DNA from 3 places in the Catenibacterium sp. CAG:290 genome. Region 3 is predicted to be linked to each of the others. Evidence: predicted binding sites of a transcription regulator. Region 3 holds the regulator's gene; each other region holds the start of a gene.
The links. Region 3 encodes Rex, which represses fermentation and respiration genes when NADH is low (regulators of the CRP and FNR family bind a similar motif). Its sites were predicted from a motif close to GTGAANNNNTTCAC; they were not measured.
Positions count from the first base shown of each region.

Region 1: fucO (lactaldehyde reductase) is a predicted target of Rex. The motif match lies at 9,372-9,385, and genes of this name have one in related genera.
Region 2: adhE (bifunctional acetaldehyde-CoA/alcohol dehydrogenase) is a predicted target of Rex. The motif match lies at 6,123-6,136, and genes of this name have one in related genera.

Region 1 covers NZ_FR898773.1:8,422-19,318, forward strand. The annotation lists gene purH (bifunctional phosphoribosylaminoimidazolecarboxamide formyltransferase/IMP cyclohydrolase) at 1-1,115, shown strand, start outside; gene purD (phosphoribosylamine--glycine ligase) at 1,127-2,377, shown strand; gene QVO42_RS01925 (phosphoribosylformylglycinamidine synthase) at 2,387-6,142, shown strand; gene purB (adenylosuccinate lyase) at 6,146-7,525, shown strand; gene QVO42_RS01935 (TetR/AcrR family transcriptional regulator C-terminal domain-containing protein) at 7,610-8,152, shown strand; gene QVO42_RS01940 (hypothetical protein) at 8,486-8,728, shown strand; gene QVO42_RS01945 (LPXTG cell wall anchor domain-containing protein) at 8,761-9,285, shown strand; gene fucO (lactaldehyde reductase) at 9,479-10,627, shown strand; gene QVO42_RS01955 (HlyC/CorC family transporter) at 10,778-10,897, shown strand, end outside.
Region 2 covers NZ_FR898816.1:47,134-58,030, reverse strand. The annotation lists gene QVO42_RS06075 (Cof-type HAD-IIB family hydrolase) at 1-483, shown strand, start outside; gene QVO42_RS06070 (DUF7916 family protein) at 538-1,431, shown strand; gene QVO42_RS06065 (phosphoglycerate kinase) at 1,507-2,691, shown strand; gene tpiA (triose-phosphate isomerase) at 2,716-3,462, shown strand; gene pepF (oligoendopeptidase F) at 3,558-5,357, shown strand; gene QVO42_RS06050 (type I restriction-modification enzyme R subunit C-terminal domain-containing protein) at 5,623-5,979, shown strand; gene adhE (bifunctional acetaldehyde-CoA/alcohol dehydrogenase) at 6,227-8,878, shown strand; gene QVO42_RS06040 (VanZ family protein) at 9,005-9,622, shown strand; gene QVO42_RS06035 (hypothetical protein) at 9,692-9,922, shown strand; gene QVO42_RS06030 (Cof-type HAD-IIB family hydrolase) at 9,944-10,732, opposite strand.
Region 3 covers NZ_FR898764.1:4,140-15,036, forward strand. The annotation lists gene rimI (ribosomal protein S18-alanine N-acetyltransferase) at 1-38, shown strand, start outside; gene tsaD (tRNA (adenosine(37)-N6)-threonylcarbamoyltransferase complex transferase subunit TsaD) at 38-1,051, shown strand; gene QVO42_RS00545 (redox-sensing transcriptional repressor Rex) at 1,044-1,688, shown strand; gene asnS (asparagine--tRNA ligase) at 1,694-3,079, shown strand; gene QVO42_RS00555 (metallophosphoesterase family protein) at 3,122-4,549, shown strand; gene QVO42_RS00560 (NAD(P)-dependent oxidoreductase) at 4,546-5,925, shown strand; gene QVO42_RS00565 (folate family ECF transporter S component) at 6,045-6,848, shown strand; gene QVO42_RS00570 (segregation and condensation protein A) at 6,859-7,596, shown strand; gene scpB (SMC-Scp complex subunit ScpB) at 7,583-8,173, shown strand; gene QVO42_RS00580 (hypothetical protein) at 8,187-8,549, opposite strand; gene QVO42_RS00585 (DUF5662 family protein) at 8,663-9,217, shown strand; gene QVO42_RS00590 (pseudouridine synthase) at 9,248-9,991, shown strand; gene QVO42_RS00595 (ferredoxin) at 10,021-10,197, opposite strand; gene QVO42_RS00600 (hypothetical protein) at 10,315-10,897, shown strand, end outside.

The sequences.
Region 1 (10,897 bases), on a different contig from region 3:
AGGATGTATTGATTGTTACTGATCCAAAAGATTATGATGCTGTATTAGAAGCTATTAGAGAAGATAAGACTGATTTTGAATTCAGAATGAATCTTGCTTATAAGGCTTATAGCTTAACAGGCAGCTATGATGCAATGATTTCTCGTTATTTCGCTGATCAGGTCCATGATGAATTCCCTGATATCTTAAATATTTCATTAAAGAAGACAGATCATTTACGTTATGGTGAAAACTCTCAACAGAGTGCAAATGCCTACGTTGATCCATATGTTCAGCATTCTTTATTAGATTATGAACAGTTACATGGTAAAGAAATTTCTTTCAATAACGTGAATGATTTATATGGTGCAGTTGCCTGCGTAAGAGAATTTGGTGATCAGTTAGTGACTGTTGCAATTAAGCATTCAACACCTTGTGGAGTGGCTATTGGTAAGACTGGTTATGAATCTTATAAGCGTGCTTATGAAGGAGATCCAACTTCTATCTTTGGTGGAATCATCGCTGTGAACTATAAGATTGATAAGGAAACTGCTTTAGAAATGAAGAAGACTTTCTTAGAAATCATTGCAGCACCTGATTTTGATGATGATGCTTTAGAAGTATTAGAAAAGAAGAAGAACTTACGTTTATTAAAGCTTAAGAATCTTGATGCACGTGATGCTAAGTATGATATTAAGTATCTTGAAGGTAAAGCACTTGTTCAGGAATTAAATACTAAGCTTATTGATGAAATGAAAGTAGTGACTAAAAAGCAGCCAACAGAAGCTGAATTATCTGATATGGAATTTGGTTTAAAGGTTGTTAAATATGTTAAGTCTAATGCAATTGTATTAGTGAAAGATGGATGTACTTTAGCTGTTGGTGGAGGACAGACTTCACGTATCTGGGCATTAGAAAATGCAATTCATAATAATCCTGATAAGGATTTCCATGGTGCTGTATTAGCAAGTGATGCATTCTTCCCATTTAGTGATTGTGCACAGGTGGCCGATGAAGCAGGTATTAAGGCTATTGTACAGCCTGGTGGATCAGTTCGTGATCAGGAATCTATTGATTATTGTGATGAACATGATATGACAATGGTATTCAGTGGTTATAGACATTTTAGACACTAAGGAGGCGTTCTATGAAGGTTCTTGTTATTGGTAGTGGTGGAAGAGAACATGCAATTGCCTGGAAATTAAAACAGAGTAAACATGTTACTGAATTATATGCTATTCCTGGTAATCCTGGTATGGATGCTGTATGTATTCCAGGTAGTGTAGAAGATATGCCTTTTATCTTAAAGACTGTTGAAGAAAAGGGTATTGATTTAACTGTTATTGGTCCTGAAGTACCATTATGTATGGGACTTGCTGACTATTTAGAAGAAAGAGGACACAAAGTATTTGGTCCTAGAAAAGAATCAGCTATTCTTGAAGGTTCTAAAGCCTTCTCTAAGGATTTCATGAAAAAGCACAATATTCCTACTGCAAAGTATGAAGAAGTGACTGATTATGAATCAGCTGTTAAAGCATTAGATGCTTTTGATCTTCCTGTTGTTGTTAAGGCTGATGGTCTTGCAGCAGGTAAGGGCGTAGTCATCTGTGAAACAAAGCAGCAGGCTAAAGAAGAACTTAAAGTGATGCTTGATGGCAGTGCTTTTGGTGAAGCTGGTAAGAAGGTTGTTTTAGAAGAATTCTTAACTGGTTTTGAATGTTCTCTATTATGTTTTGTAGACCATGATACGATCGTACCTATGGTATCTGCAAAAGACCATAAACAGATTTATGATAATAATGAAGGTCCAAATACTGGTGGTATGGGTACTGTATCACCTAACCCATTTTTACCTGAAGGTATGGAAGGGACTTTCAAAGAAAAGATTCTTGATCCATTCATGAAAGGCTTACATGAAGATCATATGGATTATCGTGGTGTTGTCTTTATTGGATTAATGATCAAGGATCAGGATGTAAAGGTATTAGAATTCAATGTTCGTTTTGGTGATCCTGAAACTCAGGTTATCTTAATGAGACTTGAAAGTGATTTATATGAAGTGATGTATGGATGTGCTACAAATACATTAAAAGATGTAGATGTTAAGTGGAAAGATGAACAGGCAACATGTGTTGTTCTTGCAAGTGGAGGCTATCCTGGATCTTATGAAAAGGGTAAAGTCATTACTGGTTTAGATCATCTTCCAGAAGATATCGTTGTCTTCCATGCAGGTACTAAACGTAATGAAAACAATGAAATCGTCACAAATGGTGGACGTGTATTAAATGTTTGTGCATTAGGACATGATCTTGAAGAAACAAGAAAGAAAGTCTATGATGCAATTGAAAACATTCATTTTGATGGCATGTATATGCGTAAAGATATTGGCTTACATTAGGAGGATAACATGGCTAAAGTTTATCGCGTTTATGTAGAAAAAAGAAAAGAAAATGCGGTTGAAGCAGACTCTATCAAACATGATTTGATGACAAGACTAGGTTTAACTGACGTTTCTAACTTAACAGTTGTCAACCGTTATGATCTTCAGGGTATTACTGAAGAAGTATTAGAAGAAGGTATTCCTACTATTCTTTCTGAGCCAATGGTAGATGAAGTATATCGTGAAGAATATGCAATTCCAGAAGGAGCTGTAAGTTTTGCGATTGAATATCTTCCAGGACAGTATGATGCTAGAGCAGATGCCTGTGAACAGTGCTTCCAGTTATTAACTGGTGAAAAAGGCGTTAAGGTTAAATGTGCAAAGCTTATTGTAATCGAAGGTATTTCTAGTGATGAATTACCAGCAATTAAACATTATTTAATTAACCCTGTTGATTCTAGAGAAGCGTCTTTAGAAAAACCAGCAGATTTAAATGATGCTGTTGTTGAAATCAAGAAGGTTCCAGTGATCGAAGGATTTATTGGTTTTACTGATGAAGAAGTTGAAGCATTACTTGAAAAGATGAGTCTTGCAATGAACTTCGATGACTTAAAAGTAACTCAGAATTATTTCAGAGATGTAGAAAAGAGAGATCCTACAGAAACTGAAATCAGAGTATTAGATACTTATTGGTCAGATCATTGTCGTCATACTACATTTGCGACAGTTATTACTGATATTGATATCGCAAGTGGTGCATTTAAAGAAATCTTAGAAAAAGATGTAGAAAAATATAAAGCAAGCCGTCATGTTGTTTATGGTGTGGATACAAAGAGACCACTTACTTTAATGGATCTTGCAACTATTTCTATGAAAGAACTTAGAAAACGTGGCTATTTGGATGATATGGAAGTATCTGAAGAAATCAATGCCTGCTCAGTTCGTTTAAAGGTTCATACAACTGATGGTGATGAAGATTGGTTATTAATGTTCAAGAATGAAACACATAACCATCCAACTGAAATTGAACCATTTGGTGGTGCTGCTACATGTTTAGGTGGTGCAATCCGTGACCCATTATCAGGTCGTGCTTATGTTTACCAGTCAATGCGTATTACTGGTGCAGGTGATCCTCGTCAGAAATTAGAAGATACACTTCCTGGTAAATTACCACAGAGAAAGATCTGTGAAGAAGCAGCTCATGGTTTCTCTTCTTACGGTAACCAGATTGGTTTAACAACTGGTTTTGTACATGAAGTATATGATCAGGGTTATGTTGCTAAGAGAATGGAATTAGGTGCTGTAGTTGCAGCTGCACCAGAAGAACAGGTTAAGAGATTAATTCCTGAAAATGGACAGATTGTCTTATTAATTGGTGGACGTACTGGTCGTGATGGTATTGGTGGTGCCACTGGTTCTTCTAAGAAACATGAATTAAAGACAACTGAAACTGCTGGTGCTGAAGTACAGAAAGGTAACCCAGTTGAAGAAAGAAAGATTCAGAGATTATTTAGAAATAAAGAATTCTCTAAGAAGATTGTAAGATGTAATGACTTTGGTGCTGGAGGTGTCAGCGTTGCAGTTGGTGAATTAGCACCTGGTCTTGATATCAACTTAGATGCAGTGTTAAAGAAATATGAAGGTTTAAATGGTACTGAACTTGCAATTAGTGAATCACAGGAACGTATGGCTATTGTCATCAATGAATGTGATAAAGACTTCTGTATCCAGGCTGCTCATGATGAAAACCTTGAAGTTGTACAGGTGGCAACAGTTACAGATAAGAACCGTTTAACTATGAAATATATGGGAGATACTATTGTAGATATCTCTAGAGACTTCTTAGATGAAGCAGGAGCTAAGCGTTATCAGGATATCCATGTAGAATTACCTGATTTTGATAAAGCACCATTCAATCCAGAAGCAAAAGAAAACTTTACTGAAACAACTAAAGAAGTATTATCACGTTTATCTACAGCTTCTCAGAAGGGCCTAGTAGAACGTTTTGACTCTTCTATCGGTAATAGTACTGTTCTTTCACCATTTGGTGGTAAGACTTATCGTACAGAAACTGAAGGTATGGCTGCATTAATTCCAGTATTAGGAAAAGAAACAACTACATGTTCATTAATGAGTTATGGTTATAGCCCACTTATTTCTGAATGGTCACCATATCATGGTGCAATCAATGCAGTTGTAGAATCTGTCGCAAAGATCATCGCAATGGGTGGTACATGGCATACAATCCGTTTCTCATTCCAGGAATTCTTTGAAAAGCTATTAAATGATCCTAAGAGATGGGGTAAACCATTTAGTGCATTACTTGGTGCTTATCGTGCTCAGGAAGAATTATTATTACCTTCAATTGGTGGTAAGGATTCTATGTCAGGTTCATTTGAAGACTTAGATGTTCCTCCAACTTTAGTATCATTCGCAATTACTGGTGGAGATGTACATAAAGTCATCACTCCTGAATTAAAAGAAGCAGGACATGTATTAGTCGAATTCATGCTTCCAAAGGATGAATTCCATGTATTTGACTTTGAAGCTTTAAGAAAACAGTTTGATGCTGTAGAAGCATTGATTCAGTCTGGTAAGGCTTATTCAGCTTATACAGTTAAAGACGGTGGTTTAGTTGAAGCTGTTTATAAGATGGCATTTGGTAATGAAATTGGTGTCACATTTGATGATGCTTTAACACTTAATGACTTAGTTGAAAAGAACTTTGGACATATCATTGTGGAAGTAGACAACGCAGAAGTTGTTGCAGGATATGAAAATGTTCGTATTATTGCTTCTACAAATGAAGAAAAGGCTGTATCATATAAGGGTGAGAAAGTGACACTTGATGATGCATATGAAATCAACTGTGCGCCATTAGAATCTGTATATCCTACTACAGCAAAAGCACCTACTACAGAAGTACGTACTGGTGACTGCAATGAAAGAGGCAAGATGTTTGCTTCTAAGAAGTATGATGAAGTCAATGTTGTTATTCCTGTATTCCCAGGAACTAACTGTGAATTTGATTCTAAACGTGCATTTGAAAAAGCAGGTGCAAAGGTTCAGCTTGTTCTTATTAGAAATAAGACAGAAGAAGATATTAAGAAGTCTGTTGATGAATTAGAAGAAGCAATCCATAATGCACAGATCATGATGCTACCAGGTGGTTTCTCAGCTGGTGATGAACCTGAAGGTTCAGGTAAGTTCATTGCAACTGTATTACGTAACCCAAGATTAAAGGCTGCAATCGATGATTTATTAGACAATCGTGAAGGCTTAATGATTGGTATCTGTAATGGATTCCAGGCATTAGTAAAACTTGGTTTACTTCCTCATGGACATATTAAGGATATGAGCAAAGATGATCCTACTCTAACATTCAATACAATTGGACGCCACTTATCTCAGATGGTGACTACAAGAGTATCTAGCGTGAAGTCTCCATGGCTTGCTAATGTAGAGTTAGGTGATGAACATATTATCCCTATTTCTCATGGTGAAGGACGTTTCGTTGCACCTAAGGAAGTGCTTGATCAGTTAATTGATAATGGTCAGGTAGCATTCCAGTATGTTGATCCAAATGGAAATGTTACTATGGAATCTCCATATAACCCTAATGGTTCTATGTATGGTATTGAAGGTATCGTTTCTGAAGATGGTAGAGTATTAGGTAAGATGGGTCATTCTGAACGTCAGGGTGAAAACAGAGACCTTAACATCTACGGTGAAATGGATCAGAAGTTATTTGAAGCCGGCGTGAAGTATTTTAAAGGAGAATAACGAATGGATAAATTAGAATTTGAAAGTATGACACTCTGTCCTCTAGATGGACGTTATGGCAAGATTAAAGATCAGTTAGCTGATTATTTCAGTGAATATGCACTTGTTAAGTATAGAGTGTTTGTAGAAATCCAGTGGTTGAAGTTCCAGTTGGATCACCTTCATACAGAAACTTTAGACAGGGTTGATCCTAACAAGGTAGATGATATTCTTGCGATTTCTAAAGATTTCAACTTTGATTCTTTCAAGAGAATTAAAGAAATCGAATCTGTTACAAGACATGATGTTAAGGCAGTAGAATATTTTATTGATGAAAAGCTTAAAGCTTTAGGTTATGAACATTTAGAAAGCTATGTACATATCGGATGTACTTCTGAAGATATCAACAATACATCATATGCATGTATGATTAAACATGGCTTAAAGGATGTTTGGTTACCTGCAGCTAAAGAATTTGCTTCAATGATCAATAAATTAGCAGTTGATCATAAGGATGATGCAATGCTTGCACATACTCATGGACAGCCTGCTACACCTACAACTATTGGTAAAGAATTCAAAGTCTATGCTTATCGTTTCTTTTCTAGTATTGAAAACATTGAAAATATCAAGATTAAAGCAAAATTCAATGGGGCAACTGGTAACTACAGTGCTATCTTAACAGCATTCCCTAACGAAGATTGGCCTACATTAAATAAGGAATTCGTAGAAGACTATTTAGGACTTACATTCAATCCATTAACTACTCAGATTGAATCTCATGACTATACTTGTCATATCTTAGATGGTATCCGTCATTTCAATAATGTATTGGCTGACTTAGATGTAGATATGTGGTTATATATCTCAATGGAATACTTTAAACAGATTCCTGTTAAGGGTGAAGTTGGTTCTTCAACTATGCCTCATAAGGTTAACCCAATCCGTTTTGAAAACTCTGAAGCAAACATTGATTTATCAAATAATCTATGTGTTGCATTATCTAACAAGCTTCCTAAGTCAAGAATGCAGAGAGACTTATCAGACTCTTCAAGTCAGCGTAACTTAGGATTATGCTTCGGATATTCATTACAGGCTATTTCTGAAACAACTGGCGGTTTAGCTAAGTGTGTTGTAAATAAAGAAAAGCTTGCAAAAGACTTAAATGAAAAATGGGAAGTTCTTGCAGAACCTATCCAGACAATGTTAAGAAAATATGGTGTACCAGATGCTTATGATACACTTAAGGCCTTAACTCGTGGTAAGAATATTTCTCAGGAAGATATTCAGGCATTCGCAAAGAGCTTAGAACAGTTAAGTGATGAAGATCGTCAGACTTTATTAGATATGACACCTGCATCATACATTGGTTTAGCATCAGAACTTTGTGATATCGAACTTTAATCATTAAGAGACAACCTCTATTGGGGTTGTCTTCTTTATTTTTAGAGATGGGTTTGTTATAATGTTACAAAGGCGGTGAGAATTTTGGGAGATACACGATATATATTTGCAGAATGCATCAAACAATTGATGAATCATCAGTCTCTTGATAAGATCACAGTGACTGATATTGTGGAAATGAGCGGTAAGACTAGACAGACATTTTATCGTTATTTTCGTGATAAATATGATCTTGTGAACTGGTATTTTGAAGTATTGGCGGATAAGTCTTTCTTACAGATTGGCAATAGTGAAACTTTAAGAGAAGGGCTTACTAAGAAATTTGAATTCATTTATCATGATAGAGTATTCTTTAAAGAAGCATTTAAATCTAAAGATTATAATAATGTAGAAAACTATGATTATAACTGTATTCTCACTTTCTATCAGAATATTATTAAGAGAAAACTAGGTAATAATATCCCATCAGATATAGAATTTTTATTAGAAATGTATTGTCATGGGTCTATTACTATGACTGTAGACTGGGCAACAGAAGGATATAAGCTGAAACCTGAAGAATTAGCTGATATGCTGATAGAAGCATTACCACCAAAGTTAGATGAACTATTAAGAGATCTGAAGTAAGGTCTCTTTTTTGCTGTATAAAAGAATATTCATTCAATATATTAACTTTTTATGATTTTTTTTGTATGGTTGAAATAAAAGAGTTATAATATGGTTAGTCTTGAAAAGGGTTATATGAGTAATCTATAAGAAGGGTAGACAATTATGTATAAACATTTTTACGCTTATAATGGACAGAAGAAATACATATGAAGGGACACTCTGATCTTTTTGATATACTTATAGTGTATCGACAGGGATTATTTATTTTTAATAGATATTCTATGCATTTTTGCATTATAAAAAATTGAAAAGACTTCTTTTTGGGACAAATCGAATAAGGAGAAAACGATTATGAACAAGAAATTAATGACTATGTTAGTCGCTTGTGCTTTATCAGTAACAACATTATCTACTACAGCAGTATTTGCAGAAGATGTAGTAGTAACTGGAGAAACTCCAGCTGTTACTGAAACTACAACTACACCTACACCTGCACCTGAAACTACACCTGCACCTGCAGCTTATGAACCAGAAATCACTTTACTTACCCTAAATCTAAATGGACAGGAGATAGTGATATTGTCTTTGAAGTAGATGCTAAAGGTGGAACAGTTTCCAATGGTGAAATGTATGTTTATGATGCAAATGGTTATGGCGAACCTTTAGAAGTTCAATCTGAAATAGAAGTAAATGAAGAAGGTAAAGGTAAGATTACATTTACTAAAGATGCATTAATGAATGCGAAAACTTTGTATTGGGATGATGATGATGATGTTGGACATCAGATTGCAGTAGATTGGACAATGTATTCTGAAATTGAATTTGTATTTGCATTCGAATTAAACGGTCAGGATAAATATAAGTCTATGTATGTAGAAACTTCAGTAAAGGCTCCAGCACCAACTGTAACTCCTACTACACCAGCTAAGCCTACTACACCTACAAAACCTGCAGAAAATAAAGGTACAACTACAATTACACCTAATGCACCTGTAGCAAAAGATGACAAGAAAACAAATACTACAACTACTACAAAGAAAGAAGCACCAAAGACTGGTGATACTATGAATGCTGCATTATATGCTTCATTATTATTAGTAAGTGCTTTAGCAGCAGTTGTATTAACTACAAAAAAGAGAATCACTGAATAATCTGTCAATTAAAGTAAGCGTAAGTAAAATTGAATATTGTGGGAAAGAAAAGACAATTGAGAAATGAAAATCAGTTGTCTTTTTTTGTAAATTTATTCACAAAGTGACAAATCCACTTATCTGTCACTTGAATGATAACACTTACAATGTTAACATGAAGTCAGAAAAGTTAATTAAAAGGAGATCGATAATCATGTATAAGTTCATGTTAAATGAAACAAGTTATCATGGAGCAGGTGCTATTAAAGCTGTTCCTGAAGAAATTAAAGCAAGAGGATTTAAGAAAGTATTTGTTGCTTCTGACCCTGATTTAGTAAAGTTTGGTGTTACTAAGAAAGTAACTGATTTATTAGATGAAGCTGGTATTGAATATGTTCTTTACAGCAACATTAAACCAAACCCAACTATTGAAAACGTACAGACTGGTGTAGCTGCATTTAAAGAAGCAGGCGCTGACTGTATCGTAGCTATCGGTGGTGGATCTTCAATGGATACATCTAAAGCAATCGGTATCATCATTACAAACCCTGAATTTGCTGATGTACGTTCATTAGAAGGTGTTGCACCAACTAAGAATCCTTGTGCTCCAATCATCGCTGTTCCTACTACTGCAGGTACTGCTGCTGAAGTTACAATCAACTATGTAATTACTGATGTTGAAAAGAAACGTAAATTCGTATGTGTAGATAATCATGACATTCCAGTAGTTGCTGTTGTTGACCCAGAAATGATGTCTTCAATGCCAAAAGGATTAACTGCTGCTACAGGTATGGATGCTTTAACTCATGCTATCGAAGGTTATATTACTAAAGGTGCTTGGGAACTTTCAGATATGTTCCATATTAAAGCTATCGAAATCATCGCTCGTTCATTAAGAGGTGCTGTTGAAAACACTGCTGAAGGACGTGAAGGTATGGCTTTAGGTCAGTATGTTGCTGGTATGGGATTCTCTAACGTAGGTTTAGGTGTTGACCATTCTATGGCTCATACATTAAGTGCTTACTATGATATGCCTCATGGTAAAGCTTGTGCAATCTTACTTCCAACAACTATGGAATACAATGCTGAATATACTGGTGAAAAGTATAAAGACATCGCTAAGGCAATGGGTGTTGAAGGTGTTGATGGTATGACTCAGGAAGAATACCGTAAAGCTGCTGTAGATGCTGTTAAGAAGTTAGGTGAAGATGTTGGTATCGAAATGACTCTTAAGGGTGTTGTTAAGGAAGAAGATATTCCTCAGTTAGCTAAGGATGCATATGCTGATGCTTGCCGTCCAGGTAACCCAAGAGATACTTCAGTTGAAGATATTGAAGCATTATATAGATCATTACTTAAATAATAATCGTTCATCGGGAGGAACATTTGTTCCTCCTTTTTGTTTTTTATTGATGTTTCTTATAAAAAATGTATAATAGAATTGTGCTTTTGTATATAGCACTCAATATAGTTATTAAAGGAGTATGATAGTGTCGTGGACTCGAGTCAGATAATGATGGTTGTTATTTTTATTATATTGATAGGATTGTCAGGCTTATTTTCTAGTGCAGAAACTGCATTTATGTCTGTTTCTAAGATTAGAGTAAAAACTGTAAGTGAGGATGAAGAGGAT
Region 2 (10,897 bases), on a different contig from region 3:
ATTTATGCATTACATGATTGGTTAGTAGAGGATAAAGATGATCCTCGTGTATTAAGAGAAGAACGTATAGTAAAAGCTGAAGCACAGAAAGGTACACTTTCTTCTTTAGATCCTTCTAGAAAAATACATAAGCTATTATGTATGTGTAATCCTCTTTATACAAAAGAGATAGAAAAAAGCTTAAAAGATAGATTTCCTCATTGTTCTATTGCTTGCTCTTCAGATATCTTAATAGAAATCATGAATGAAGGAGTCACTAAAGCAGATGCTATTAATCATCTATGTGATTATTATTCTATTAATAAACAGGATATTGTCGCTTTTGGTGATAACTATAATGATAAAGAGATGTTAGAGAGTGTAGGAATGGGTATTGCGATGGGAAATGCGCCTGATGATATTAAAAATATCGCAAAAGACGTAACAAGTACCAATAATCAAGATGGCATTTTCAAAGCCCTACAAAAATTAAATATTATATAGAAGAATTCTCCGTTTAGATGTAGTATAATGTAAGCAATTACGGAGGAATAAAATATGAAAAGATTATTGAATTGTACAACAAGTGAAATGCTTGCAATGAATGGGGAAGAATTAAAACAGTCTATTCTTGCATGTGAAGGAAGAACTGTCATGACTGAAACAGTAGTGGCTATTCCACCATTATTAGGAGACTTAACGAATGCGGAACTCGCTGTTTCTTTTGGTAGTGATATGGTTCTTTTAAACGTATTTGATTGCAATAATCCAGTGATCAATGGTTTACCAGAATGTGATGAACCAGTTAAGAAGTTACAGGAATTAATTGGTAGACCAGTAGGATGTAACCTTGAACCAGTAGACTTAGATGCTGATATGCTTGAAGAAAGACAGACAATTGCATCTGGTAGACAGGCAACTGCAGAAACATTTAAAAAAGCACAGGAATTAGGATTCAACTTCATCTGTTTAACAGGTAACCCAGGTGTTGGTGTGTCTAATCATTCTATTGCAGCTGCAATTAAGGAAGCTAAGAAATATTTCAAGGGCTTAATTATTGCCGGTAAGATGCATGGTGCAGGTGTTAATGAACCAGTTGTAGATTTAGAAGCTATTAAGGAATTCATTGATGCAGGTGCTGATGTGATCTTAATGCCAGCTGTAAATACAGTACCAGGATTATCTGAAGCAACAGTGACTAAAGCATGTGAATATATTCATGCACATAATGCTTTAGCATTATCTGCAATCGGTACAAGCCAGGAAGGTGCAGATACTGAAACAGTCAGAGAAACTGCAATTGTGAATAAAAGATGTGGTGTAGATATTCAGCATATCGGTGATGCTGGATGGTGTGGTATGGCTTTACCTGAAAATATTATGACGTTAAGCGTTGCCATTAGAGGAAAAAGATGGACATATCACAAAATTGCTTCATCTGTAAACAGATAATTGGTAAGAATAGTATTTTTGATTGTATATAAATATTTAATTGTGCTATAATTCGTCGTAGGAGGATGATAATTAATGGATAAATTAACAATTAGAGATATTGATGTCGCAGGCAAGACAGTTCTTGTACGTGTAGATTTCAATGTACCAAGAGACAAAGACACAGGAGAAATTACAGACGATAACAGAGTTGTTGCTGCATTACCGACAATCAACTACTTATTAGATCACAACCCAAAGGCTGTTGTACTTTTCTCTCACTTAGGTAAGATCAAGAAGGAAGAAGACAAAGCTAAGAACGATATGGCTGTTGTTGCTCCTAAACTTGCTGAATTATTAGGAAGAGATGTTAAGTTCGTAAACGCTACTCGCGGTGCTGAACTTGAAGAAGCAGTTAAGAACGCTGAAAACGGACAGGTTATCTTAGTTCAGAACACTCGTTATGAAGCTGGTGAAACTAAGAACGATCCTGAATTAGGTGCTTACTGGGCATCACTTGGTGATGTATTCGTAGAAGATGCATTCGGTTCAGTTCATAGAGCTCATGCTTCAACTGTAGGAATCGCTGCTCATTTACCAGCAGCTGCAGGTTTCTTAGTAGAAAAGGAAATCGCTTATATTGGTAAGGCTGTATCTGATCCAGAAAGACCTTTAGTAGCTATCTTAGGTGGTTCTAAAGTATCTTCTAAGATCGGTGTAATTGAAAACTTATTAAACATTGCTGATAAGATCATTATCGGTGGTGGTATGTGCTATACTTTCGCTAAAGCTCAGGGACATACAGTTGGTTCTTCATTAGTTGAAGAAGATAAGGTAGACTTAGCTAAGTCATTCATCGAAAAGGGTGGAGATAAGTTAATCCTTCCAATCGACTCTGTAGTAAGCAGTAAGTTTGGTGAAGATGGAGATATCAAGGTTGTTGGTGAAGATGTACCTGAAGGATACATGGGTCTTGATATTGGTCCTAAGACTGTTGAATTATTCGCTAAAGAACTTGAAGGTGCTAAGACAGTTATCTGGAATGGCCCTATGGGTGTATTCGAAATGCCTAAGTTCGCAGAAGGTACTAAAGCTGTATGTAGCATGTTAGCTAACCTTAAGGGTGCTAACACTATCATCGGTGGTGGTGACTCTGCAGCTGCTGTTAAGCAGTTAGGATTCGCTGATAAGGTATCTCATATTTCTACTGGTGGAGGAGCATCATTAGAATATATGGAAGGTAAAGTATTACCAGGTATCGCTGCTATCAACGATAAATAATTTTTCGAGGAGATATAATTTAAAATGAGAAAACCAATTATTGTAGGAAACTGGAAAATGAACCATGGCATCGCAGAAACAAAGGAATTTGTTGCTGCTGTTGATGGTAAAGTAACTGATAAAGCTGATTGGGGTATTGCTACTCCTTTCTTAGATTTAGCAACTGCTAAAGAAGGCGCAAAGAACTTAATCGTTGCTGCTGAAAACTGCCATTTCAAAGACAGTGGTGCTTATACTGGTGAAGTAAGCGTTGGAATGTTAAAAGAAATCGGTGTTGAATGGGTTATCTTAGGACATTCTGAAAGAAGACAGTACTTCGGTGAAACTGATGAAACTGTTAACTTAAAGATGCTTCAGGTATTAAACAACGGTATGACTCCAATCGTTTGTGTTGGTGAATCTTTAGAAGAATATGAAGCTGGAAAGACTCATGATGTAGTTAAGACTCAGGTTGTTGCTGCATTCAAGGATGTTACAGCTGAAGCTGCTGAAAGAGTAGTTATCGCTTATGAACCAATCTGGGCTATCGGAACTGGTAAGACTGCAACTAATGAAATCGCAGAAGACGTTTGTGGTTACATTAGAGGTGTAGTTGCTGAACTTTATGGTCAGGACGTTGCTGAAAAAGTAAGAATTCAGTACGGAGGATCTGTAAAGCCTGCTACATTAAAAGCTTTACTTGAACAGCCAAACATCGATGGTGCTTTAGTTGGTGGAGCATCATTACAGGTTGAATCATACGTAGCTATGATCGAAGCTTTAAACGACTAATTATTTAAGAGATGATTCCTTTGAAATCATCTTTTTTTATGTATTAAATACAATTAGTGGTATACTATAACTAACTCATTGAAAGGAGCAGTATTATGGCAGAAACAATGAAAGAACGTAAAGATATGGATCCACAATATATGTGGGACCTCTCAACACTTTTTAAAAATGATGAAGAATGGAATAACGCATTACCTGAACTTAATGAAATGATTAAGAAACTACCTGAATATCAGGGTAAACTCAATAATGCGAAAACAATCAGAGAATTCTTTGATTTTGATACACATTTAGGTAGAAAGTTATCTGATTTCTATTGTTATGCATCACTTAGAAATTGTGAAGATACAAGAGATAGTGACGCACAGGCAATGGAAGCAAAAGCGTATCAAGTCTATACAGCTTACGCAACAGCAATCAGCTTTGCTGAACCAGAAATCCTATCACTTGATGAAGATGTTTTAGAATCAATTGTACATTCAGAAGACTTAAAGCCTTATGCATTCAATATGCAGAAGTTATTAGATCAGAAACCTCATGTATTAAGCGCAAAAGAAGAAGCACTTCTTGCCGCCTTTACAGAAACATTAGGGGCTCCTAGTAAGATTTCTGAAAGCTTACAGGATGCTGATATGACATTTGAATCAGTGACTGATTCAAATGGAGAAGTCCATGAACTCAACCAGTCTAACTATATTCTTTTACAGATGAGTGAAGACCGTACACTTAGATTAAATGCCTTTAAATCTTTCTATAAAGGATTTAAGCAGCATATTAATACCTTTGCCTCTACATATAATGCATGTATTAAAGAAGCAGTGGCAGAAGCACAGGTGAGATATTATGAGTCTTCACGCGCAATGAGCATGGCTTATGAACATGTACCAGGTGTAGTGTATGATAGTTTAGTCGATACAGTAAGAAAGTTCATGCCTGAAATGTATCGTTATGTACGTTTAAGAAAACAGATGCTTGGTTTAGATGAACTCCACTATTATGATGTCTATACACCATTAATTGCAGGTTCTTCTAAGTCATATACTTATGAAGAAGCACAGCAGATGGTATTAGATGCAGTCACACCACTTGGTGAAGACTATGTCAATAGAGTAAAACAGGCTTATAAAGATAGATGGATTGATGTTTATCCTAATAATGGTAAACGTGGTGGTGCTTTCTCTAGTGGTACTTATGACTCTAATCCATACATTCTAACAAGCTTTACAGGCACATTAGATAGTGTCAGTACAATTGCCCATGAAATGGGTCATTCACAGCATACATGGCTTTCTAACCATACACAGACACCACAGAATGCAGACTATACACTCTTTGTGGCTGAAGTCGCTTCTACAGTCAATGAAAACTTACTTATAGAACAGTTATTACAGAAGACAACTGAACCTAAAGAACGTTTGGCTTTATTAAACCATTATCTAGAAGGTTTCAAGGGCACTGTATATCGTCAGACAATGTTTGCAGAATTTGAAAGAGATGCACATGCCATGGCTGAAAGAGGAGAAGCCATCACTGCAGCAAGCATGAATACATTATATAAGAACTTGATCAAAGATTATTTTGGTGAGGATCTAGTCATTGATGATGAAGTACAGTATGAATGGGCTAGAATTCCTCATTTCTATAGACCATTCTATGTATATAAGTATGCAACAAGTTATTGTGCAGCAGTTGCTTTAAGTGAAGCAATTCTTAATAATGAAGAAGGTGCTGTAAAGAAATACTTAGAATTCTTATCAATGGGTGGTAGTGCTTATCCATTAGATGAATTAAAGCATGCAGGTGTAGATTTTAGTACACCAGAACCAGTATCTAGAGCTTTAACTAAGTTCAGTCAGATTCTAGATGATGTAGAAGAAACATTAAAGAAACTATAAGAATGAGAGATTAGCATGGATTCAAAAAAAATAATTCTTTCAATTTTGTTGATCATATTAGTTCTAGGATTGATAGGATTGTATTCTTACTATAATTTTTAATATGACGTGAGCAAGAAGTCATAGGACAACCCGAAAGGGTTGTTTTGTTTTATGGTATAAGTAAGATAAAGAAAACATTTATTGACGGTATAAATACACATAATATAGAGAAATGTTAACATAAAAGTACTAGTTATTTTGTATAAGAACCTTATTATATGAAATGAAACATCTAGAAAACTTATTATGGATAGACTTAGGAAGTAAAGACGATTACCGAATACACTTTGGTGATACACCTATCACAAGATTAATTAGAAAGATTGTAGGATTAGATAGAGAAGCTGCTATGGCTGAGTTCTCACGTTTCTTAGATGATCAAAGCTTGAATTCTAGACAGATTCACTTTGTAGAATTGATTGTAGATTATATTGTGAAGAATGGTTTCATTGAAGATAGGAAGGTCTTGTTACAGGATCCTTTTAAGTCAGTTGGTAGCATGAGTGCCTTATTCAAGGATAAGATGAATATTGCAAGAGAGATATTAAAGACTGTAGATACGTTTAGTGAAAGACTTTAAAAGAAAACGTTCACAATTTTGAGAGTATTCTATCACTATAAAAAATAATTATAATTTAAATTTTTGATAAAAACTAAGCAGAAAAATACCTAATCGGATATCCCTAAACTTCAAACGTTTACAGTAAATGCATTTTATAAATTGTGTAAATTTTCACAAAAGTATGCTTGTTTTTTCACAAGAAATCATGTATAGTGAACTTACAAAATATGAAAAAGAAATATTTTGGTCAATGGAGGATATAAAAATGGCTGATAAGAAAGTCGAAAAGAAAGTTGAAGAATGGACAGAAGAAAAGACTGATGCTTGCATTGATGAGTTAGTTAATAACGCATTAACAGCATTAGACGAATTCGAAGGTTTTGACCAGGAAACTGTTGACTACATCGTAGCAAAGATGTCAGTTGCTGGTCTTGATAAGCACGGTGTTCTTGCAGAAGCTGCAGTAAAAGAAACTGGCCGTGGTGTATTTGAAGACAAAGCTGTTAAGAACTTATTCGCTTGTGAATATGTTACTAACAACATGCGTCATACAAAGACTGTAGGTATTATTAATGAAGATCCACTTACTGGTATCACTGAAATCGCTGAACCAGTTGGTGTTGTTTGTGGTATCGTTCCAGTAACAAACCCAACTTCTACAGTTATCTTTAAGTCTTTAATCGCTATGAAGACTAGAAACCCAATCATCTTCTCATTCCACCCAGGTGCTCATGACTGTTCAGTTATGGCTGCTAAGGTAATGTTAGATGCTGCAGTAAAAGCTGGTGCTCCTAAGAACGTAATCCAGTGGTTACCAATGAAAACTATGTATGCAACTAGTGCATTAATGAATCATCCAGGTGTTGCTACTATCTTAGCTACTGGTGGTAACGCAATGGTTAAGGCTGCTTACTCTTGTGGTAAACCTGCTTTAGGTGTAGGTGCTGGTAACGTTCCTGCATACGTAGAAAAGTCTTGTAAAATCAAAATGGCAGCAAATGATATTTATTTATCAAAATCATTCGATAACGGTATGATTTGTGCATCTGAACAGGTAGTTGTTGTAGATCACGAAATCTATGATGAATTCAAGAAAGAACTTGGTCGTTATCATGTACATTTCTGTAATGCTGAAGAAAAGAAGAAACTTGAACAGTTCATGTTCGGTGCAACAGCATACAGTGAAAACGTAAATGAAGCTCGATTAAACAGCATCGTTCCAGGTAAGAACGCTACTTGGATCGCTGAACAGGCTGGTTTCAAAGTACCTGATGATGTTCAGATCTTAGTTTGCGAAGTTAAGGAAATCGGTCCTAACGAACCAATGACTAGAGAAAAGCTTTCTCCAGTATTAGGTATGATCAAAGCAAACTCTACTGAAGATGGTATTGAAAAGGCTGCTCAGACTGTTGAATTCAACGGTTTAGGACATTCAGCTGCAATCCATACTACTAATCATGAAATTTCTAAAGCATTTGGTAAGAGAATCAAAGCTATCCGTATTATTGAAAACGCTCCATCTACATTCGGTGGTATCGGTTCAGTATACAATGCATTCTTACCTTCATTAACACTTGGTTGTGGTTCTTATGGTCATAACTCAGTATCAAACAACGTAAGTGCTATTAACTTACTAAATATTAAGAGAATAGGGAGACGTAACAACAATATGCAATGGGTTAAACTTCCTCCAAAGATTTATTTCGAAAGAAATTCAATCAGATATCTTAGAGATATGAAGGAAATGAAGAAAGCAATGATCGTTACAGACAGAGGTATGTATGACCTTGGTTATGTAGGAAAGATCGAAGATGTTATCAGAAGAAGACGTAACAAAGTAGACGTTGACTTATTCATCGACGTTGAACCAGATCCATCTTTAGATATGACTCTTAAGGGTCTTGAAATCATGAAGAGCTTCCAGCCTGATACAATCATCGCTATCGGTGGTGGATCTTCAATGGATGCTGCTAAAGTTATGTGGTTAATGTATGAACATCCAGAAGTTAACTTCGATGACATCAAGCAGAAATTCATGGATATCAGAAAGAGAGCATTCAAGTTCCCAGAACTTGGTAAGAAAGCTAAGTTAGTATGTATCCCAACTACTTCAGGTACAGGTTCAGAAGTAACTCCATTCGCAGTTATCACTGATACTAAGGAAAACAAGAAATATCCATTAACTGACTACGCTTTAACTCCAACAATCGCAATTGTTGACCCTGAATTCGCTATGTCTATGCCACCAAGAATCGCTGCTGATACTGGTATCGACGTATTAACTCATGCTATTGAAGCATATGTTTCAATCTTAGCTTCTGACTTCACTGATGGTTGGGCTAAACAGGCTGTTAAGTTAGTATTCGAAAACCTTGAAAAGTCAGTACTTGAAGGTGATCCTGATGCTAGAATTAAGATGCATAACGCTGCATCAATCGCAGGTATGGCATTCGCTAACGCATTCTTAGGAATGAACCACTCATTAGCTCATAAGATCGGTGGAGAATGGCATATTCCTCATGGACGTACTAACGGTATGTTATTACCACATGTAATCAGATACAATGGTACAGTTCCAACTAAGTTAAACATCTGGCCAAAGATCGAAGACTATAAGGCAGATAAGAAATATAGAGAATTAGCAGAATTAATCGGCTTACATCCAAAGACTGATGCAGAAGGTGTTGAAATGTTCGCACAGGCTGTTGAAAAGTTATGGGTAAAAGTTGGTGGTGCTGTAAACGTTAAGTCACAGAACATCAGCAAAGCTGATTGGGAAGAATCAGTACATAGAATCGCTATGAACGCATACGAAGACCAGTGTACTCCTGCTAACCCAAGAATGCCTATGGTTAAAGATATGGAAGCTATCCTAGAAACAATCTACGATTACGAATCTCCATTCGCTAAGAAATAATTCTTAAAACCATTTAGAGGAAAGCCTTACGGCTCTCCTCTTTTTTGTGTTAAATTATGTTAAATAATAACGGTTGTTGACTCATTATAATAAAATGACTACAATGGTCTGTCGGAGGACACTGTCATGAAACATAAACGTTTTTTATTCTTACTTACTGCAGCTGTCGCTTTCATTATTCAATTAATAGATATCATTTCTTATACAATCAAGTTTTCTATTACACAGACGTTTGTGCTTGTTATTATTCAAATGATTGGTTTAGTAGGTTATGCCTATGATGCAAGAAATGTAGTCAAAAATAAAAGAAGAATGTTTACTATACTTCATAGTATCGCATTCATCATCTACCTTATAAATCTTACTTATCAACTGTTCCTTAACCCAGCATTAAGACATGTCAAAGCATTCAGTAGTGTGAATATCAGTCCATTAAAGACAATACTTCTTTATTACACAGCTTATGAAAGACATACATTACCTATTAAGAATATTATTCTGAATATGATTGGGAATGTCATGTTGTTCATGCCTTTTGGTTATTTTATATATGTTCTATTCAAACCAATGCGTTCATTTCTACCTTATTTCCTTTTTTTCTTATTTATGATTATAGGAGTAGAAGTTATTCAATATATTTGGAAGGTTGGATCAGCAGATATAGATGATATCATTCTGAATATGAGCGGCGTACTGATTCTATATATTGTATTGAAAATCCCATTCATTAAAAAATTGTTCTAAAGTCAAAAAAATCACAAGTATTACACATCTTTTCTGTTACAATAATTGTATAAGAAAGAGGTGAATCTTGTGCTTTTTATTTTTCTATTATTGTTGTTCTTATATTTGTTCCTAACAAGATACTACATCACTGAAGATGTGATTGTAAAAGAAGTCCTTGAAGATAAGATCATATTTGAATCAGAACTCGGTAAAGAAATTGTACTCAAAGTAACAAAACCTCATGAATATCTAGAAGGACAAAAGGGACAAGTCTCATTCCATGGAGAAAGAATCGTATCATTTCAAAAAGCAGCCTAAATAAAATGGGCTGCTTTTTGATTAGATGACGTTAAAATGTTTTAATGCGTTATAAATACCATTATCTTCAATATCAGTTGTAATATACGTTACATAATCAAATAGATCAGGATTAGAATTGCCCATAGCCACTGATTCCTTAGTATAAGTCAACATTGGTAGATCATTGGTAGAATCACCAATAGAAATACAATCATCAATAGAAGCACCAATGAGATCAATAAATGTTTGAATACCTGTTGCTTTAGAACAATCTTTAGGAACTACTTCAATGAAGTCTTCAGCACGCTGGATATATTCTAAATCATCTTTAAATGCATCCTTAAATGATTCAATATCATCTTCTGGTGTATACCATGCAGTGAACTTATCAAAATTAGGTTCATCATCTTTATAATATACAGGAACATTTACTTTAATATCACTATAACGTTCTTTGATTTCTTGAACTGTCTTTGTCTTGATTGTTTCAGGGAAATAAATAGATTCAGGACCTTCTAATACGGCATCAATATCTAATTCTACCGCTTTATTCACAATTCCTTTCTTTAATTCTGAAGGAAGTTTAGCATGATAGATTTCTTTACCATGATAGTAGATATTAGTCCCACAACCACAGATATAACCATCTAATCCTAATTCTTTAATTACATCTTCTATAATACAAATAGTACGTCCTGTATTCACCATCAGGATATGTCCATTATCCTGAGCTAGTTTAATTGCTTTCTTTGTGCTTTCAGGAACAGTAAAGTCTGTTTCTGTAGATAATGTACCATCAATATCAAAAAATATAACTCTTCTACTCATAAATATTCTCCTTGTTTCATACAACTAAACCACAAATAATTATATCTGTCAACAATCTCTCAATTCTTGAAAATACCACATGGTAGCGCATTAATTTACTATGAAGCGACATTGAATAGAAACCTAATATGTGATAATATTAAATAAGATTCAGAAAGGATTGAG
Region 3 (10,897 bases):
AGGATGCCTATCTCATGGTAAGAAAGGAGGAAAAATAATGGCTGTTATTCTTGCTATTGAATCAAGCTGTGATGAAATGAGTGTTGCAATCCTTAAGGATGGAAAAGAGTTATTAAGTCATGTTGTTGCATCACAGATTGATATCCATAAACAATATGGTGGGGTTGTACCAGAAATTGCCAGTCGTAAGCATGTTGAATGTGTCAGCACTGTTTTAAAGGAAGCACTTAGCCAGGCAGATATCTCTATTGAGGAGATTGATGCAATTGCAGTCACTAAAGGACCAGGACTTGTAGGTTCTTTACATGTTGGGATGCAGGAAGCTAAGACACTCGCTATTTATTTAAATAAACCACTTATTGGTGTACATCATATTGCGGGGCATATTTATGCCAATGAACTCGTCAATGATATTGAATATCCTGCAATGGCATTAGTTGTTTCAGGAGGACACACAGAACTTGTTTATATGAAAAAGGAATTCTCTTTTGAGGTCATCGGTACAACATTTGATGATGCAATTGGTGAAGCCTATGACAAGGTAGGACGTGTTCTACATCTTCCATATCCTGGAGGACCTGTATTAGATAAAATGGCACATGAGGGAACTCATAGCTATACACTTCCAAAACCACTTGATGATGGAAGCTATAACTTTAGCTTCAGTGGCTTAAAGAGCGCTGTCATCAACTTAAAGCATAATGCAGACCAAAGAGGAGAGGAAATCAATGGCAATGACTTAGCCTGCTCATTCCAGGATGTGGCTATGGATACGATTGCTTCTAAAGCTTTAGCTGCTGCTCATGATCTTGGTGTAAAGCAGATTATTGTAGCAGGTGGTGTAAGTGCGAACAAAGGTCTCAGAGAAAAAATGAGTACAAGTGATATTCCTGTTATTTTTCCACCATTGAAGTATTGTACAGATAATGCAGCAATGATTGCATCTGCTGCAAGTATTATGTATAAATATAATATGTTTGCCCCTTTGGACTTATCTGTTAAGCCGGATTATGACTTAGAGGCGGAAAGTGTAGGAGACAACTATGAGTAATGAAAAGAAACAGAAAATTTCACGTGCGACGATGACACGTTTTCCTGTTTATTTGAAGGCTTTAAGAGTTATGGGACATGAAGGTAAAGAAAACTTCTTATCGAGTGAACTTGCAGAAGTTACTCATATCCAGGATACGACTATTCGTCGTGATTTTGGCTTTTTGCCTCAGAAGAATACACTTGGTAAAAGAGGCTATGGTTATGATACAAAAGAGATGATTGAAACGCTCAGTGATTTCTTAGGTTTAGGACTTGATGAACCTATTATTCTCATTGGTGTAGGTAACTTAGGATCAGCTATTTTGAAATATAACCGCTGGAAATATACAGTGGGACAGATTGTCTGTGCTTATGATAAAGATGCTAATATTGAAGGTGAACGTTTTGGTGTCAAGATTCATAAGAGTGATGATTTGGAAAAAACATTTCCTAAGGACTGTAAGATTGCGATTCTCGCAATTTCTGATAATGTACAGGAAATGGTGGACCGCTTAGTAGCATTAGGGATTAAAGGCATTGTAGACTTCACCCACTCTCATTTTATTGTGCCTCAGGGAGTAGAGGTACAGAATGTGGATGTTGTTGTCGCAATACAAGAATTAGAATTAAAAATGAAATCAAATACAAAGGAGTAAGAAGGATGTTTGAATTTATGACAGTAAGAGAACTTTATGAAATCTGTCGTGCAGATAACGCAGTAGAAACAGATAACGTAGAGTATGTAGAATTAGAAGGATGGGTAAGAACAAATAGAGATAGTGGTAAACTAGGATTCATCGCATTAAATGATGGTTCTTATTTTAGAAATTGTCAGGTTGTTTATTTAGAAGAAAAATTAAAGAACTTCGATGAAGTTTCACATATCGCAACTGGTTCAGCTATTCATGTATTAGGTAAGTTAAAATTAACACCTGATGCAAAGCAGCCATTTGAAGTAGAAGCCACTGAAATTATTCTTGAAGGTGACTGTGATAGTGATTACCCATTACAGAAGAAGAGACACTCTTTTGAATTTATGAGAGAAATCCCTCATTTAAGACCAAGAGCAAACTCATTCTATGCTATCTTCAGATTAAGATCTGTATTATCTATGGCTATTCATGAGTTCTTCCAGGATCAGGGATTCGTCTATGTACATACACCAATCATTACATCTAATGACGGTGAAGGTGCTGGAGAAATGTTTAGAGTCACAACTATCGATGATACTGATTTCTCTAAGGATTTCTTTGAAAAAGAAGCTTACTTAACAGTAACAGGACAGTTACATGTAGAAGCATTCGCAATGGCATTTAGAGATGTATATACTTTCGGTCCTGCATTTAGAGCTGAAAACTCAAATACATCAAGACATGCCAGTGAATTCTGGATGGTAGAACCAGAAATCGCATTTGCTGATCTTGAAGATGATATGTGTTTAATTGAAGAAATGGTTAAATACTGTATTCAGTACTGCTTAGATAATGCTCCAGAAGAAATGAAATTCTTTGAACAGATGGTTGACCATGACTGTATCAACCGTATCACAAAGGTTAGAGATTCTCACTTTGCACGTATGACTTATACAGAAGCTATTGATCATCTATTAAAAGCTGATGTGAAGTTTGACAACAAGGTTGAATGGGGTATTGATTTAAATGCTGAACATGAACGTTATATCTGTGAAGAAGTTGTAGGTGGTCCTGTATTCTTAACAGATTATCCAAAAGAAATCAAAGCATTCTATATGCGTTTAAATGATGACAACAAGACAGTTGCAGCTTGTGACTTATTAGTGCCTGGCATCGGTGAATTAGTTGGTGGTTCACAAAGAGAAGAACGTTATGATGTTCTTGAAAAGCTTATGGATGAAAAGGGCATGAACAAAGAAACACTACAGTGGTATATGGATTTACGCCGCTTTGGTGGATGTAAGCATGCTGGATTCGGCTTAGGTTTTGACCGTTTCTTAATGTATTTAACTGGTATGGCTAACATCAGAGATGTAGAACCATTCCCACGTACACCACGTAACTTAAAATTCTAAAAGACCACATATGTGGTCTTTTTTCTTAAAGGAAGTACTATTATGGATGAATTTAGTGGTATTAATGCTTTTTTTAATATGATTTATCATCATGACCGTGCTTTTTCTCGTGCTTTATTGGATTACCAATCTTTTAATGATTATCGACAGTGGTTAAGAGATCATCATATAGAAATAAGAGAACTCGATATGATTGATGAGTATTCATTCAGCATGATTCGTCCTGGTATGACAATCAAGGATATATCCATGCTGACACATACTAATTTGCAAGAAGGTTTACAACGTATCCGTTCTTTCCTTGAAGATAAGATTTTCTTATTTCTTATTCCTGGTATTAATAAAGAAATTAAAGACTATTCTTTTACAGGGGTGGACTATATCTTTACAATAAGCAAACCTTTTAAGCAGGAAGACTTGTCTTTCTTAGACCCATTCCCTGGACTACTTGAAGCTTTATTTTATGCAGATGAATGGCCTGGAGGACTCATATTTAATTCTAAACATGCATCCTTTTACCCATTACATAGTATTTCTCAGGCAAAGGCATTACAAAAGAGAATTGATGAGAAGACAATGTTTAATAAAGAAAGTCATTCTTCATTTATTTATCATTTATCTGATTTACATCTAGGTCCTAAAAAGAAGCTGAAAGCAGTCTCTAATTTACTAGATTCATTAGATGAATGTGATCAATATGCACAGAGTTCTCATCAAAAGCAGGTCTTTATTACAGGAGATCTTATGAACTCTCCTAATACAAAGAATATGTATCAGGCCAATGGCTTTATGACAATGATTAGAAAGAGATATAAGGCAGATATCACCTTTGTGTTAGGTAACCATGATATGATAGTAAAAGGCTTGAGTATTGGTGGAAGACAACGTACAAAAGTCATAGCCTATTTACTAGGTGAAAAGATCAAGGTTATAGAAAAAGATAAGATTGTACTTGTAAAGATAGATTCTAATGCTGGTGGTAATTTAGCTAGAGGAATGATCACAAGAAGACAATTAGATCAAATAGACTCAGAACTTGCAGGTATAGAAAATCTAGAAGATTATACGATTGTGGTCTTACTACATCATCATGTATTTAAAGTCTCTAAGTCAGACTTCTTAAAAATACAATGGCGTGAAAAATCTATATTTGGAAGTATATTGGATAAATCTAAGGCACTTGTAGATGCAGAAATGTTTGCCACATGGCTCACACAGCGTCATATTAAATATGTGCTTCATGGTCATAAGCATGTGCCTTATTTCATGAATAAAAAAGGTACATACTATATCTCAGCAGGAAGTGCAACAGGTGGCTTAAAAGAAAGTGAAAGTCATTACTATTCTTATAATGTATTACGTTATGATTATATGGATAAGAAGATGAAAACATGTCTGATCTTCTATGATGATAAAAAGAAAGCAGAAAGACAACGTGTTGAAGTATATTTAATGGAGGAAGATGAATGAAATTAGTTGATAAAATGAAAGATGAGCGATTAGGGATTGCGATTTTATATAACTTCTCAAAGGGATATGCAAAACCTGTTCCTATGGAACTTTATGACATTGTATTACCTTTTATTTATCATGATGCATTTAGAAAAGAAATTTTAAAGCATGATACATTAAAAGATGTTATTGAAGCATCAATTGAAGCAGATCCACATTTTAAAGAAGTGATTCTAGAGGCCGTAAATGATGATGAAGGCATTACTTCTAAAGCATTAGGAATGGCCATGATGGGTGGAATGCTCACATATGAGATGATTGATGGAAAAGTTTGTGGGAAATTACACGAAGCTGAAGTTTTAGACTTTAATGAATGTATTATTTTTGGTAAGATGATGCAGGACCATACAAAAGAAGAAATTCTTGATTTATTACATCAGGAACTTCGTATTGTCTTCTTGCAGGTAGAAACACTTGGAAAAGATGTGGATACACATATCTTTGATGATCTTGGAAGAGTGACTTATCATGAAAATGTAGACCAGTTAGATGTTATTTCTCTTTGTAAGGATGCAGATATTGTTATTACAAATAAGAATCTGTTTAGAAAAGTAGAAATTGACCGCTGTCCATATCTTAAGATGATTGCTGTAACAGCCACTGGTACAAACAATGTGGATTTGGATTATGCAAAAGAAAAGGGAATTCGAGTAGCCAACGTGAAAGGATATTCTACTGAAGCTGTTGCCCAGCTTACTCTTGCATTATGTCTAGAACTTATTGAACATACATCACGCTATGATAGTTATGTAAAATCACATCAATATGAAAAGGATAAGGTCTTTTCATTCTTTGGTTACTCGTTTCATGAACTATCTACTATGACTTGGGGAATTGTTGGTCTAGGCGCAATCGGTCAGCGCGTTGCACGTATTGCGGAAGCATTAGGATGTCAGGTGCAGTATTATTCTACAACTGGACATCATCAGGATGAACACTTCAAGCAGGTGGATTTTGATACATTACTTAAAACAAGTGACATTATTTCTATTCATTCACCTCTTACAAAAGAGACAGAACATTTATTTAATGCAGAAGCTTTCAAGAAGATGAAAGATACAGCTTATCTCATTAATGTAGGACGTGGTCCTATTATCGATGAAGAAGCATTAAGTGATGCATTAAATAATAACCTTATTGCTGGAGCAGGTTTAGATGTATTTGAAAAAGAACCACTTCCTTCAACAAGTCCTTTATATAGTGTTGATCCTCAAAAGGTCGTTTTCACACCACATGTTGCATGGGGTTCAGTAGAAGCAAGACATCGTTTGATTCTTGAAGTACGTGAAAACATTATCGCTTTTATTAAAGGCGAGGACCGTAATAACTGTTAAAAAAAGAAAAGGAGGAGCCTATAAGAAGGCAAGTGTACGGTCAGAGATGATCGGAATTAACGTCTGTGGACTAGCGATAGGTTGAAACAGAAACATTTGTTTATTGTAGCATTTAAAAAATGATTCAAATTATTATTGTATGTATTTTAGTATTACTTGGTATTTACTGTTTTAAGTTTTACCCATTAGAAAGAAGAAATACCAAAAAGCTCGCATTTAGTGCTTTAATTATTATCATCACATTGATTTTGAAGAGACTTACTATTATGGTACCGTTATTTGGTGCTGAAAGCTTAAAGATTGGTTTTGAATATATTCCTGTTATGTTAGCAGGTGTGATTCTTTCACCAAGCTATGCTTATCTCATTGGTTTAATTACTGATTTACTTGGCTTAGTGATATCCCCAACAGGATTCCCATTTTTTGGATTTACACTCAATCAGGTACTGATTGGTTTAATCCCATCACTGATTGCTGTAAAAGTAAAGAATGTAGATGGAAAACGATTCAGTAAGATTGTATGTCTCATGATTGCATTATTTGGTGGAGCAGGATCGCTTTTTGTTGCTTTACAAAAAACAATCTCTATCGGTAAAGTCACTTATACATTAACATTCTTACAAAAAGGTGTTATGATTGGACTCTGCCTTATTGCCTCTATAGGTTTTATCTTGTTCATGTTGAAACGCACAAAGAATATGAAAGACAATGATGTGTCATTATTTGGTACTTGGCTATTAAGTGTTATTCTAGTAGAACTTGCAATTACATTCTGCTTAATACCTTTCTGGCTACAGATCATGTATGGCATTCCATTTGTGGTATCTGTAAGTATTCGTGTGATTAAGGCATGCTTTATTATTCCATTAGAAATCATTATTGGATTCCCATTATTGAAACAGATGGATAAATTATATAAATAGGAGTAAAGATATGGAATACCAGGTCACTGTAGACCAGTTTACTGGGCCGCTTGATCTTTTGCTTCATCTAATAAAAGAACATGACATGGATCTTCTTGATCTTGATGTAGCGGCTGTATGTGACCAGTATCTCGCTTATATTCAAACAATGGATCCTTCACTCTTAGAAGCTGTCTCTGAATATTTAGTTATGGCAGCCTGGCTTATTGAAATGAAAAGTAAACTATTACTTCCTAAGCCAGAAATAGATGAAGAAGATGATTATGAAGCAGAAAGAAAAAGAATGATTGAAAGACTGATTGAAAAGAACCGTATTAACGGTATCTTAGAAGCCTTTGAAGCTTCTTATGATAAACGTCAGACAATGCATTCTAAAATACCTTCAGCACTTGAAGAATATCTTCCTAGTGGTGAAGAAACTATTCCTGAGGGAATGGAAGTATATGATCTCATCAAGGCAATGCAAAGAGTCATGCAAAGACGTGCATTACTCCAGCCCCTTGAATCAAAGATTGCACGTGTAGAAATATCTATTGATGAAAGAACTGAACAGATCAGAAGCTATTTCTTACGTCATAAAGATAAAACTGTTGATTTTGAAGACTTGTTTGATGAAGGAGACCGCTATTTTGCGATAGTCACATTCCTTTCTATTCTAGTCTTAGTGAAAAACAGTGAGTTATTGATTACTCAAAGTGGTAATTTTGAAAAGATTTATTTGAAAGGAACAAGCTATGGACAAGAATGAGTATTTATCAGTCATAGAAGGTATGCTTTATATCTATGGTGATGAAGGTGTTACAATTAAAGATGTTGCAGAAGCATTAGAAATCACTAAGAAAGAAGCATATGAATTGATGGATGAATTACTCTCTCTTTATGCTTCTAAAACAGTTAAGGGTGTAGATATATGTGATTTTGGTGGTACTTATAAGATGGTAACATTGCCTCAGCATGATGTCTATTATAAGAAGATGATGACTACAAGTGGTAGAAAACTATCTAAATCAGCCTTAGAAACATTAGCTATTGTGGCTTATTATCAGCCTGTTACTAGAATTCGTATTGAAGAAATACGTGGTGTAGGCTGTGAATCAATGATTCGTAAGCTTTTAGCACAAGCCCTTATTAAAGAAGTAGGACGTGATGATTCACCAGGTAAACCAGTCTTATATGGTGTTACTGATGAATTCATGGATGCTTTTAACTTAAAAAGCTTGGATGAATTACCAGAACTTAAAGAAATTGAATCTGAATTTGATGAAGAAGATATCTTCAATACAAAATATCAGGAAAAGGTAGAAGAAAAGCCAGAAACGAATTAGTTTCTGACTTTTTTTATAGTTTACATTCTTTTAATAGTTTTAAACGACGTTTATAATACTCTATCTTTTCTTTAACCTGTTTCTTTACTGCCACAGAAGTTGATTCTGCAAGAGAAATGGTACCAAGCATGATCAAGAGTGTCACGATTGGCATTCCAAATAAGAATAACTTAGAATGACTAATAAAGAAAAGGATACCTAATACGACAATACTTATTAATGCATATCTTAAAGTACGCATACCTAAGCAGTAACTATATATTTCTGCTCTCACATTTTTGTAGGAATTCTCTAAGAAAGTAATGACCTCCTCACAGCTTTCTACATCAAGTGAAGCATCATCAATATTTGTTTCTATTTCAATGTGAAATGCCATAGTTCTACCTCCAATTCTCTACCATTATAACATTGAATTCTAAAAAGAAAAGACATATACTTAAGAATGATTTTATGTTATAGTGATAAACACACAGAAATGAGGAAAATACAGTGCATATATGGGGACATTTTAAAACAATCACAAAACATAAGATATTAGTAGGCAAGCTATGCTTTAAAGTACATTTATATAAGCAAGGCTTATTACACGACTTATCTAAATATACTCCTACTGAATTTATTACAGGAATCAAGTATTATAAGGGTACTTATTCTCCTAATAGTGCTGAAAGAAATGAGAAAGGCTACTCAACAGCCTGGCTTCATCATAAAGGCCGTAATAAACATCATTGGGAATATTGGGTGGATTTTACTAGAAAAGGGCAAGTACCTGCCAAAATGCCTTATAATTATGTACTAGAGATGTTCTGTGATAGAGTTGCAGCAAGTAAGATTTATGAAGGAAAGAATTATACAGATGCCTTTCCTCTACAATACTATGAATCAGGACAATATTCATATATATTACATCCTGAAACACGTGCCTTACTTCGTTTCATGCTTGTCTATTTAAAAGATCATGGACTTGATGATACAATCAAGATGATTAATAGACATCATGATTATGATGAATATTTTGTTGAATTTAAGGACGATTTCATGTAGATTATTTAATGGAAAAGAAAGGGTGGAACAATGGAAGAAAGATTACAAAAAGTCATTGCACAGAGTGGTTATACTTCACGTCGTAAAGCAGAAGAACTTATTCAGCAGGGTAAAGTCACTGTGAATGGTGAAGTGGTAACAGTGCTTGGTACTAAAGTCACTAAAAAAGATACAATCTGTGTCAATGGAAAAATTATTAATAAAGAAGATAAAGTTTATTATTTATTTTATAAACCAGAAAAATGCGTATGTACTATGAGTGATGAACATGATCGTACATGTGTAGCAGATTATTTTAGTGATAGTAATGAAAGAGTTTATCCAGTAGGAAGACTTGACTATGATACAACAGGTGCTTTATTTATGACAAATGATGGTGAATTTGCGAACCTTATTATGCATCCATCTAGCCATTTAGAAAAGGTATATGAAGTATCTGTTAAGGGATTGCTTACTAAGGCTGAAAAGAACCAGCTAGAAAAAGGAATCTATCTAGAAGGTGTTAAAACATTACCTTGTGAAATTGCGATTACTGGAAATGATGAAGAACATGGTACAACTATGTTGATGATCCGTTTAGTAGAAGGTAAGAACAGACAGATCAAGAAGATGTTTGAAGAAGTAGGACATCCTGTTAAGCGTTTAAGAAGAATTATGATTGGTCCAATCGACTTAAAGGGATTAACTCCTGGTACTTATCGTCGTTTAAAGCCTAAAGAAGTTAATGTATTACGTACTATGGCTTTAAAAAAGAAGAACGCAAACAAAAAATAAAAGAGGATGCATCGCATCCTCTTGCTTTATTATTCAGCTTCAATTACGCCAACTGGGCAGCCATCGATAGCATCCTGAACAGCTGGATCTTCAGTTTCTTCAACGATTACCTTTGCTAATCCTTCGTCATCTAATTCGAAAACGTCTGGACAAATTCCTGTGCAAGCACCGCAACCTAAGCAGCCTTCATTAACTTTAACTTTCATTTACATATCCTCCTTATTTCATATACATCTATTATAACGGATTATGAGGTTTTTTGAAAGTTATTTTCTTAATTTTATAGGTATGCTATAATAGATACGATTAGGTGGTGAAATTATATGTCAGAACAGACAAGAATGTCTAAGTATAAAGATTTACGTAACAATATTGATGATGATACGAGTTATGTACCTCGCGAAGAGGATGATAGTGATGATGATTTCTTATCATTTATTCCAAAATCAAATCATCATGAAAGTCTAGAACCAAAGACATACGAGACACTCAAATATGAAAGCAATCCATTTGAATCATTACATGAAGAACGTGATGTGACTAGAACACGTTCTGATACACGTCTTGATATTTTGAATGCAATGAAAGAGGATGCTTCTTCACAGGATACCATCTGTGATTATCATACGTCTGAGTTAAGAAGAGGACATGCAGTAAAAGGCGGTAGTTTGATGGATAAGCTTGCTGCAATGTCACCTGAAGAAGATGTTGAAGCTTTTAGAAAGTATAGCGAAGAAATACCACATCGTGAACCAGTAAAAACTGAACCAGTAGTAAGAACTACAACACACGCTGAGCATGAGAGAAGACATGCACAAAAAAGAGCACCATTACCTGAAAAACAAGAAGATTCTAAACTTACAAAGATCTTAAATGGTGTAGTAGGATTACTTGTTGTTGCGGTGA